DNA from 3 places in the Enterococcus sp. BWT-B8 genome. Region 2 is predicted to be linked to each of the others. Evidence: predicted binding sites of a transcription regulator. Region 2 holds the regulator's gene; each other region holds the start of a gene.
The links. Region 2 encodes NrdR, which represses ribonucleotide reductase genes. Its sites were predicted from a motif close to ACACNATATATNGTGT; they were not measured.

Region 1: nrdD (anaerobic ribonucleoside-triphosphate reductase) is a predicted target of NrdR. The motif match lies at 1,669-1,684, and genes of this name have one in related genera.
Region 3: nrdH (glutaredoxin-like protein NrdH) is a predicted target of NrdR. The motif match lies at 1,428-1,443, and genes of this name have one in related genera.

The regions. Positions count from the first base shown of each region.
Region 1 covers NZ_JAJDJV010000008.1:86,577-89,865, forward strand. The annotation lists gene nrdD (anaerobic ribonucleoside-triphosphate reductase) at 1-1,608, opposite strand, end outside; gene LI951_RS09155 (ABC transporter ATP-binding protein) at 3,111-3,289, shown strand, end outside.
Region 2 covers NZ_JAJDJV010000001.1:573,919-577,207, reverse strand. The annotation lists gene mutM (DNA-formamidopyrimidine glycosylase) at 1-447, shown strand, start outside; gene coaE (dephospho-CoA kinase) at 447-1,043, shown strand; gene nrdR (transcriptional regulator NrdR) at 1,199-1,684, shown strand; gene LI951_RS02595 (replication initiation and membrane attachment family protein) at 1,697-3,109, shown strand; gene dnaI (primosomal protein DnaI) at 3,109-3,289, shown strand, end outside.
Region 3 covers NZ_JAJDJV010000004.1:29,950-33,238, reverse strand. The annotation lists gene nrdE (class 1b ribonucleoside-diphosphate reductase subunit alpha) at 1-777, opposite strand, end outside; gene nrdI (class Ib ribonucleoside-diphosphate reductase assembly flavoprotein NrdI) at 758-1,135, opposite strand; gene nrdH (glutaredoxin-like protein NrdH) at 1,138-1,359, opposite strand; gene LI951_RS05520 (ferrous iron transport protein A) at 2,500-2,970, shown strand; gene feoB (ferrous iron transport protein B) at 2,971-3,289, shown strand, end outside.

The DNA of each region.
Region 1 (3,289 bases), on a different contig from region 2:
TTTTGCTTCCGGTTTGTTTTCCCATTCACCGCCGTAAAATGCGGAAGCTACTTCATACAAGCCGATATAGCCCAATGAAACAGTTGCACGTTTATTTTTAAATAGTTCATTTACTGGCTCATCTCTTGAAAGACGTTTGCCAAAAGCACCATACATATAAAGGATTGGTGCATTGGCAGGAGCAGCTTCTTTACAACGTTCTACGCGATAAACAAGCGCATCTTTCATTGTACCCAGCCGTTCGTTAAGCAGTGACCAGAATTTGTCCAAGTCACCATTTGCTTCAAGAGCAATTCTAGGGAGATTTAAGGTTACTACACCTAAGTTCATTCGCCCAACGTTAATTTCCTCGCCGTTTTCATCTTTCCAGCCCTGAAGGAAAGAGCGGCAGCCCATCGGTACTTTAAAACTTCCTGTCAATTCAATCAATCGATCATAATTCAAAATATCAGGGTACATGCGTTTTGTTGCACAGTCCAATGCAAGCTGTTTAATATCATAGTTGGGGTCTTCACTGTTCAGATTTGTTCCTTTTCTCAGTGTGAAGATCAGTTTAGGGAAAATGGCTGTTCGTTTTTCACTTCCCAGTCCATTGATTCGAATTTGCAGAATCGCTTTTTGAATTTCACGTTCAAACCAGCTCAGCCCAAGTCCAAATCCTAGAGAAGTGAACGGTGTCTGACCATTTGAAGTGAACAAGGTATTAATTTCATATTCCAGACTTTGCATAGCATCATAGATGTCTTTTTTTGTTTTTTCCTTCGCATATGTTTCCTGACGTTCTTTTCCGTCAATCCATTTTTTTGCATCATCAAGATGTTTTAAGTAATTTAATTCAGCGAATGGAGCCAGCAGTTCATCTACACGGTCGGCAGAACAGCCGCCGTATTGACTGGAAGCTACATTGGCAATAATCTGTGATATTTGTGCAGTCGCAGTCTGTATAGATTTTGGTGATTCAACTTCTGCGTTTCCAATTTTAAATCCATTATTCAGCATGCCTTTGAAATCAATCAGACAACAGTTCGTCATTGGTGTATATGGATGGTAATCCAGATCGTGATAATGAATATCCCCTTTTTGATGAGCATTGGCAACATGGGGAGGCAGCATTTTTAATCCGATAGATTTACCTACAATTCCGGCGGTCAAATCTCTCTGTGTATTAAAGACATCACTGTCCTTGTTGGCATTTTCATTTACGACAGTCTGATCTTTATTCAGCAGTTTCCCTATAGTAAAATTAATATCAGTTGCTTTACTACGTTCAAAGTCGCGGCGAGTACGGTAGTTAATGTATTCTTCGGCTAATTCGTATTCATTTTTTTCCAATAGAATGTGTTCAACAATGTTTTGGATTTCATAAATTTTTACGTTTGAAGTAAAACGTTCTGCAATTTCCCTGTCTACATGCTCAACAATTTCCTGGATACGTTCGTAGCTGAGAGGCGCTAGTGCCCCGTTAATTTTTTGTTCAGCTTTGATCAAAGCATCATAGATTTTTTGATCATCAAAATCAACGAGACGACCATCTCTCTTAATGATCTTCATATTTCGCAGCGATGAAACGGTAGTGCTAAGAGAATCTTTTTGTTTAACTTCCATCATAACTTCCAACTCCTCAATGACTTATTCCTCATCTATCATAAATCAATTTCGTTTTTCTTTCAACTATATATAGTGCTAAAATGATAAAAAAACACATATCCATAACTATATATTGTATATCCGTGTTTTGAAAAGCTAATGAAAGCACGAAGCGGAACGGTTTATCAAGAATCGCTTTACTAAAAAAGGAGGATTAGAAAAAGTTTTCAATCACAAATGGATTTTTACGGAAGCGCGACAAATTGTTTCGTAATGAGAATGATCTGTGAAAAAAGTAACATTTTAGAATAATTTTCATTAATAGAAGACTAAAGATGAAGTAACAGACTACTAACTTTATCTGCTTGTCTGCAGCGAAGAGAGTGGGGCAGAAATTGGTGCGCTCCTTCTATACAGGACATTGAAATATAAAAATGTCTTGTATAGGGGGAGTTTTGTATGTCTGAGATCCCTAAAACCGAATAAACGGTGTTCCAGTCTTTGTATGATTCGAGCATTCGAAGAAGCCGTAGGAGCAAGTTCCTACATGCCCTCCAGACATGCGACGAGCATTCGAAGAAGCGTAGAAGCAAGTTCCTACATGCCCTCCAGACATGCGACGAGCATTCGAAGAAACCGTAGGAGCAAGTTCCTACATGCCCTCCAGACATGCGACGAGCATTCGAAGAAACCGTAGGAGCAAGTTCCTACATGCCCTCCAGACATGCGACGAGCATTCGAAGAAACCGTAGGAGCAAGTTCCTACATGCCCTCCAGACATGCGACGAGCATTCGAAGAAGCGTAGGAGCAAAGCCCCTCCATGCTTCGAGGATCGGAACGAAGTCCTTCAATTCTTAATGGCTCTGCCGTTTAGAAATTGATGAGATCGAAACGAAGTGTAGTGTAGTGAGAACCGTAGACGCAGAAAAACGGATACAGCGTAATGGTTTGTTTCGAGAATCGTTAGACTCGTAGAGACAGCAGTTCTGGAAATAAGTCGAACTATACTGAAAATATGAGTAGCTCCAGGGAGGTATCCATTCACAGCTAGTCATATTATGACTAGTGTTCCTTGACAATTTTCGTATATTCCGACTTATTGTCATAAATCACTATGATTGACTTGTCAGAGTAGATGATACATGATACCTACCTGGTTCTTGAGACAGAACACTTCTGTCACAACCTCGACGAGTAACCGCAGGAGCAGCTCCTTCGGAATTAAGCCGAACGATCCTGAAAACATGAGGAGCTCCAGATCTGTCACCGAGTAGGTAACAGGACGTCATTTACTCTGCTAAAGCAATCCTAGCGGAGATTGTCAACTCTCGTATGTTTTCTATGTAGAAGTTGATAGGATCGAAGTGGAGCATAGTGTATCCTTTCTCAGCCATTCATTTTAAAAACAATATTATATTTATTTTTTATAAGATTTTCAAAATATTATAATAGACGAATCAATGTTCAGGCAGGAGAATTATTGGTAAAATGAAAGCAATAAAAATGATTGGCGGCAATAAAAATGAATAAAATAATTGAAGTACAGCATGTGAGCAAATCCTATGGCTATCTGATTAATAAAGTAAAGGTTCTTGAGGATCTTTCTTTTACAGTTGAAAAAGGGGAATTTGTAGGGATTATGGGACCCAGCGGAGCTGGGAAATCGACCTTGCTGAATGTAATCTCAACCATTGACTTGCC
Region 2 (3,289 bases):
TCTTTAGGACCTGAACCTGTTCCTGAAGTATTCATATTCTCACCATTTAGAGAAGGCCTCAAAAGACATCATAAAGCCATTAAACCACTTCTGCTTGATCAAAAACTAGTTACCGGCTTAGGAAATATCTATGTAGATGAAGCACTTTGGGAAGCGGAAATTCATCCCGAACAGCCTGCTGATACTTTGACTAAGAAAGAAATTGAGCGTTTATATGCCTCTATTATTGATGTTTTAGGAAGAGCAGTTGAAGCTGGCGGAACGACGATTCGAAGCTATTTGAATGCACTGGGAGAAGCCGGGAAATTTCAAGTTTCTTTACATGCCTATGGAAAGACAGGGGAGCCATGCATGCGCTGCGGTACCCCAATCAAAAAAATAAAAGTGGCACAAAGAGGAACTCATTTTTGCCCTGAGTGTCAAAAATTGAAAGGAAGAAAAAGCTGATGAGCTTTGTACTTGGATTGACAGGCGGTATTGCTACAGGAAAGACAACTGCAATGAAAGTCTTTAAAAATGCAGGATTCCCAATTGTAGATTCAGACAAAATCGCACGAGAAGTGGTTGAGCCTGGGAGTTCGGGATTATCAGCAGTTGTTTCTGCTTTTGGAGAATCCATCAAAAACAATGATGGATCGCTGAATCGAAAAAAACTAGGTACCCTTATCTTTTCTGACCATGAAAAGCGGGCACTTCTAAATCAGACGATGGCTCCCTTTTTAGAAAAAAGTATTGTGGGGAAAATCAATGAACTAAAGAAAAGTTATCCTTTGGTCATTGCGGATATTCCGCTGCTGTATGAAAACGGATATGAGGAGTTTGTAGATAAAACGGCTGTTGTATATATACCTGAAGCTAAACAGATAAAACGGCTGATGGCAAGAGATTCATTGTCAGTAGAAGAGGCGTTGCAACGAGTGAATAGTCAATGGTCGATTGAAGAAAAAAAGGAAAAGGCTGACATTGTGTTTGACAATCAGGGAACAATTGAAGACTTGGAAAGACAGATTTCGGAATGGCTGGAAAAAGAAGGGTTCATTTAATCAATTGGTCTGACTCCGTTTCCAGGAGCTATGGTTTTAAATTAGGCTGAAATTAAGAAAAACTCAAGCCGTTGAGAAAAGCTTGTCAATAACTGGTATATGATGTATTTCATGTTATAATATAACTACTAAATAATGAAATTGAGGTGATCATTGTGCGTTGTCCAAGATGCCACCATAATAACTCAAGAGTGATTGACAGTCGTCAGGCAGATGATGGAAGAGCGATTCGAAGAAGAAGAGAGTGTGAAAACTGCCAAAATCGTTTTACGACCTTTGAAAGAATAGAAGCGGCGCCCTTACTTGTTATTAAGAAAAATGGTGATCGTGAAGAATTTAATAGAGAGAAAATATTGAGAGGGCTGATTCGGTCAGCTGAAAAGCGGCCGGTAGCCATGGAACAAATGGTAAAAATTGTGGATAATGTTGAAAATCGGGTACGGGAGCTTGGTGAAAATGAAGTTTCAACTAATCTGATTGGTGAATATGTAATGGAGGATTTGGTCAATTTAGATGAGATTGCCTATATTCGTTTTGCCAGTGTTTATCGTCAATTTAAGGATATGAGTGTATTTCTTAAGGAATTGCAGGAGATTGTCGATAAGGCGCACTTAGATAAAGATGATACGGAGAACGAATAAGGAGGTCTTTCCGTGACAAATAACAGGAAAGAAATCCAGCCAAAAAATATTTTTAAAGTATTGGTTAACCATCCCTTTTCAGATTTGGAAAAAGATATCCTGATTTTTCTCTATCAGCCGATCGTAGGAGCTAATGCCTTTAGTTTGTTCCTGACTCTGTTAGGAGAAGTAAAGCAATCAGGTCTCAGCGATTCTCTTTTTCACAGAGAACTAAATCTTCTGCTTGATCTGAGTACCACACAATTGGAAGAAGCAAGAGCAAAGCTTGAAGGGATTGGACTGCTGGATACATTCGTTAAAGAGGATGCAGAATTGGATTGGGTATATGTTTTTCGACTAAATCATCCGGAGGCGGTTGAAGCATTTTTTAAGGATGAGGTACTGGCATTAACCTTGCTGAATCGTGTGGGGCAAAAGAAATTTGATCAGCTGTTTGAACGTTTTCAACCGGAGTTTATGAATTTTGCCGGCTATGAAAATATTTCCTGTGGCTATCAGGATGTCTATTCATTTAAGGAAGAACAATTGATAGCCGAAGGAGCTCTTCTTGAAAATTTAAAGCAGGCTTTTAAAGATCCGGTACCTGTCAGAACACAGTCTGTTATTGATGAAGCAAGGTTTGACTGGTCCTTCTTTGTCTCGCAGGTTGAACGCTTTGGGTTGAAGATATCAAATGACAATAGGGATTTGAAAGAAGAGATTTATTTATTTAATAGTCTTTATGGTATTGATGAGCTGGAAATGCTTGAATTCATTAAAGAAACATTTGATTATCAGACAAACGAAATTGACAGAGCAGCATTAAAAAGAGCAATTACACGTCATTATAGTGACAGCAAACCGCAAAAGGCTGTCCAGGTTAAAAGAAATGAACGAGCAAATCTTACAGAAGAGGAACAGCGTTCTTATCGATTTAATTCATTGAAGAAAGATGGCTTTTCTGACGAAGATATTCGTACGATTCTTGATAGTGAAGCAATCCCTCCAATGACCTATCTTGCGGCGATTAAACAGCAGACTGGAGGCTTTGAAATCGCACAGGAACGCTATATTATTGAGTACTTGGTCAAACGTTCAGGCTTGCCGAACAGTGTAATTAATATTTTGATTTCGTATGTTTTAATTATTCAAAAGCAGGCTACTTTGAAGGCAGAGTATGTGTATACCATTGCGAATGACTGGGCAAAGAAAGAAATATTTTCCCCTGAAAAAGCAATGAGCTATTTGAAAACCAAACAGGAAGAAAATCTTAAGAGACGAAATAATAAAGGTTATTCATCAAACAGAAAACAACCAGTAATCCGGAAAGAAACACTGCCGGATTGGGTGGCAAATCCTGTTCCAGAAGAAAAGCTGTCAAAAGAAGAACAAGAAAAACTGGATAAAGAGATGGAAGAGTTTTTGAGGAGACGAGGTGAAAGATAATGGAAGATGTAGGTAAAGAAATGTCAAAGATTATTCGCAGGAGAGACTTGAACGACCGCTTTACCGAACTGGTAAATACCGTATTGGATAATCCGGATGTGAAGCAGTTTATTTCGGAGCACCGGGATCGGCTGACAGACGAAGATATCCAGAAAAGCTATTCCAAGCTGTATGAATTCG
Region 3 (3,289 bases), on a different contig from region 2:
GTCCGGATGGAACACATTTAGATAGACAACACCGGCACCTTGACGCTGTCCCAGCTGATTAGAATAGCTGAAGCTGTCCTCGAATAATTTCATGACCGGAACGACGCCGCTGGCAGCCCCTTCATACCCCTTGATTGGTGCACCTGCTTCACGCAGATTAGAAAGGGTAATCCCAACGCCGCCGCCGATCCGTGACAACTGCAGCGCTGAGTTGATGGAGCGGCCAATGCTGTTCATGTCATCTGTAACTTGAATCAGGAAACACGATACAAGTTCGCCGCGGCGCTGTCTTCCTGCATTTAAGAAAGAAGGAGTAGCAGGCTGATATCTTTGATGAATCATTTCGTCTGCCAGCGTCAGTGCCAGCTCTTCATCTCCATCAGCAAAATACAAGGCATTAAATGCTACACGATCTTCATAGCTTTCTAGGTATTCTGTACCTTCATTGTTTTTCAGTGCATACTGAGAGTAAAATTTATAAGCAGCCATAAATGACTTGAATTGAAAATTTTGTTCATCAAGAAACTGATACAGGCGCTCGATAAAGACCATTGAATACTTTTTGATAAAGGCCTGTTCAATATAGTCGTTTTCAAGTAAATAGTTGATTTTTTCTGCGGTATTCGCAAATTTTTTTGTATTCGGTACAGCATTTTCTTTAAAAAAAGCTTCCAGTGCCTCATGATCTTTATTTAATGGAATCTGTCCGTTTACCGGGCGATTAATTTCATTATTTAATTTAAAATAGCTGACATCTTTAATTTCTTTTAGACTCAATTTCACTCACTACTTTCTTAAAGGATTCAACATCTTCGTTTGTACCGCTAAATTCAAAAGAAAAAAGCAGTGGTACGTCGTAATCTCGTGCAATATCTTTTGCAGTATAAACAAATAATTCAGCAAAATTTCGATTACCACCGCCAGCTACTCCCTGTAAATTGTCCTTGTTGGTTTTATAATCCAAAAAATCATTTACAACTTCTGTGATTTCTATGTCATAGGTAGGAACAACTAAAATAAATGGCTCATTTATCTCAAAAAAAGGATTCGCAGGCTCAATTTCATAAGCTGGCAAATCCAATTTTTTTATGAAGCGTCTTGTCTGTCCTGTAACACTAAAATAGGCTATCTTCATGATTAAGACAATTGTTTCAATTGATCTGGACGGAAGCCGACTACTGTAGCTGCATCAGAAGTGATGACAGGAACACTTTGATACCCCTGATCTTTTAACCAATCAATCATTTCAGGTTGATTATCAATATTAACTTCCTCAAAAGGGATATTATTTTCGTTTAAAAAGCGTTTTGCCATGTTGCATTGAATACAATTATTTTTAGAAAAGATTTTTACGTTCATAATTTTTTCCTCCTCAATTAATCTACATTCCCTAGTATAATTCTCTTAAAAAAAAAGTCAACACTTAGGCACTATATATTGTGGTTGTTTTTTTATCGAACACAAAGTTTTGTGTTTTTTAAATATTTATGAAACTCAGTAACTATGAGAGTTCTGGTGTGGAGTATGGTCTTTTTTTGTTTATAAATTGGCGAAATAAAAAATTTTCAGCCAAAAAATTACCACCTAAAATACAAGATATAGTGTCTGTTTCTTTCTGGACACAAGATTAGGCTCTGTCTGAAAACTCTAGTGGTGAATATTTTCGTGGAAGTCATTGTCATAAAGCCTCGTTTATGCACTATACTGCCAACACTTTTCCAAGTAGACGCGTTTGTATCGAGAATCGAACAAGGTGAGACTCGTAGATACAAGGATTTTCCACTGATACAGGAACAGCTAGTGGAATGGTATGCGAACCGACAATCTGATGAATTAACAATAATTCATTCCTGTATTAAAAGTTTGCTTCTGCGCTTCTACGAATGCTCGTCGCATGTCTTAAGGTCGTGCAAGAACTTGCTCCTACGCTTCTTCCAATGCTCGTCGCATGTCTTAAGGTCGTGCAAGAACTTGCTCCTACGCTTCTTCAAATGCTCATCGCATGTCTTAAGGTCGTGCAAGAACTTGCTCCTACGCTTCTTCCAATGCTCGTCGCATGTCTTAAGGTCGTGCAAGAACTTGCTCCTACGCTTCTTCCAATGCTCGTCGCATGTCTTAAGATCGTGCAAGAACTTGCTCCTACGCTTCTACGAATGCTCGTTGCATGTCTTAAGGTCGTGCAAGAACTTGCTCCTACGCTTCTTCAAATGCTCATCGCATGTCTTATGCTCATACAAGACATGCCAACGGTTTTCCAAGTAGACATGTTTGTTCAATTCTCGATACAAATGTGTTTGTTGAGAAATGTGTTGGTAATTCTGATTGCTCTATAGTTTTTAGACATACCTTAGAACGATTTTTTCAACGAAGCAGAGAATAATTGTTCAATTCCTTACAAGCAGCATTGACATCGCTTTGTGAAAGCGTTATTCTATTGATAATGATTCTCAATTTCATTCATAAAGAGTTGAAACTTTTTCACAAAAAGGAGGCAGAATGATGCTGACACTAATAGAAGCAGAATTAAATAAGGTATATACAGTGAAGGAAATTAACACTGAAGAATCTTCAAAAAAGCATTTAAGTGATTTGGGATTGATTTCTGGAGGGAAAGTGGCTTTGGTGAGCTACTCAAAAGGAAATGGGATTATCGTTCTTCATAACAGTCGTATTGCATTGAATGACTCTGTTTTGAGGCAGGTTGTCATTGGTGAGGAACGGGAACAGGAAGAGACCTGGTTGTCTCTGGATCAGCTGGAGGTTGGTGAGAAAGTTAAGGTGGTCAGTATTTACGGGAAAGGTGCTGTCCGTCGCCGCTTGATGGATATGGGCTTGACGAGGAATGTCAATGTTTTGATACGAAAGCGGGCGCCATTGGGAGATCCGATTGAAATTAATTTGCGGGGCTATGAATTAACCCTTAGAAAAAATGAAGCAGAGCTTGTTTTGGTAAGGAAAGAGGTGGGCTAAATGAGCTATCATATTGCACTGGCAGGAAATCCCAATAGCGGGAAGACAACAGCTTTTAATGGGTTGACCGGAGCAAATCAATATGTAGGGAACTGGCCGGGAGTAACCGTGGAGCGTAAAGAAGGAAAATGGAAAAAGGATAAAGAAGTGATTCTTCATGATTTACCGGGGATCTACTCATTGTCTCCTTATACACCAGAAGAAGTAATTGCCAGAGATTACCTGCTGGAACAAAATCCGGATGTAATTATAAATATTATTGATGCAACGAATCTGGAAAGAAACTTATATTTGACCACACAATTAATTGAAACAGGAA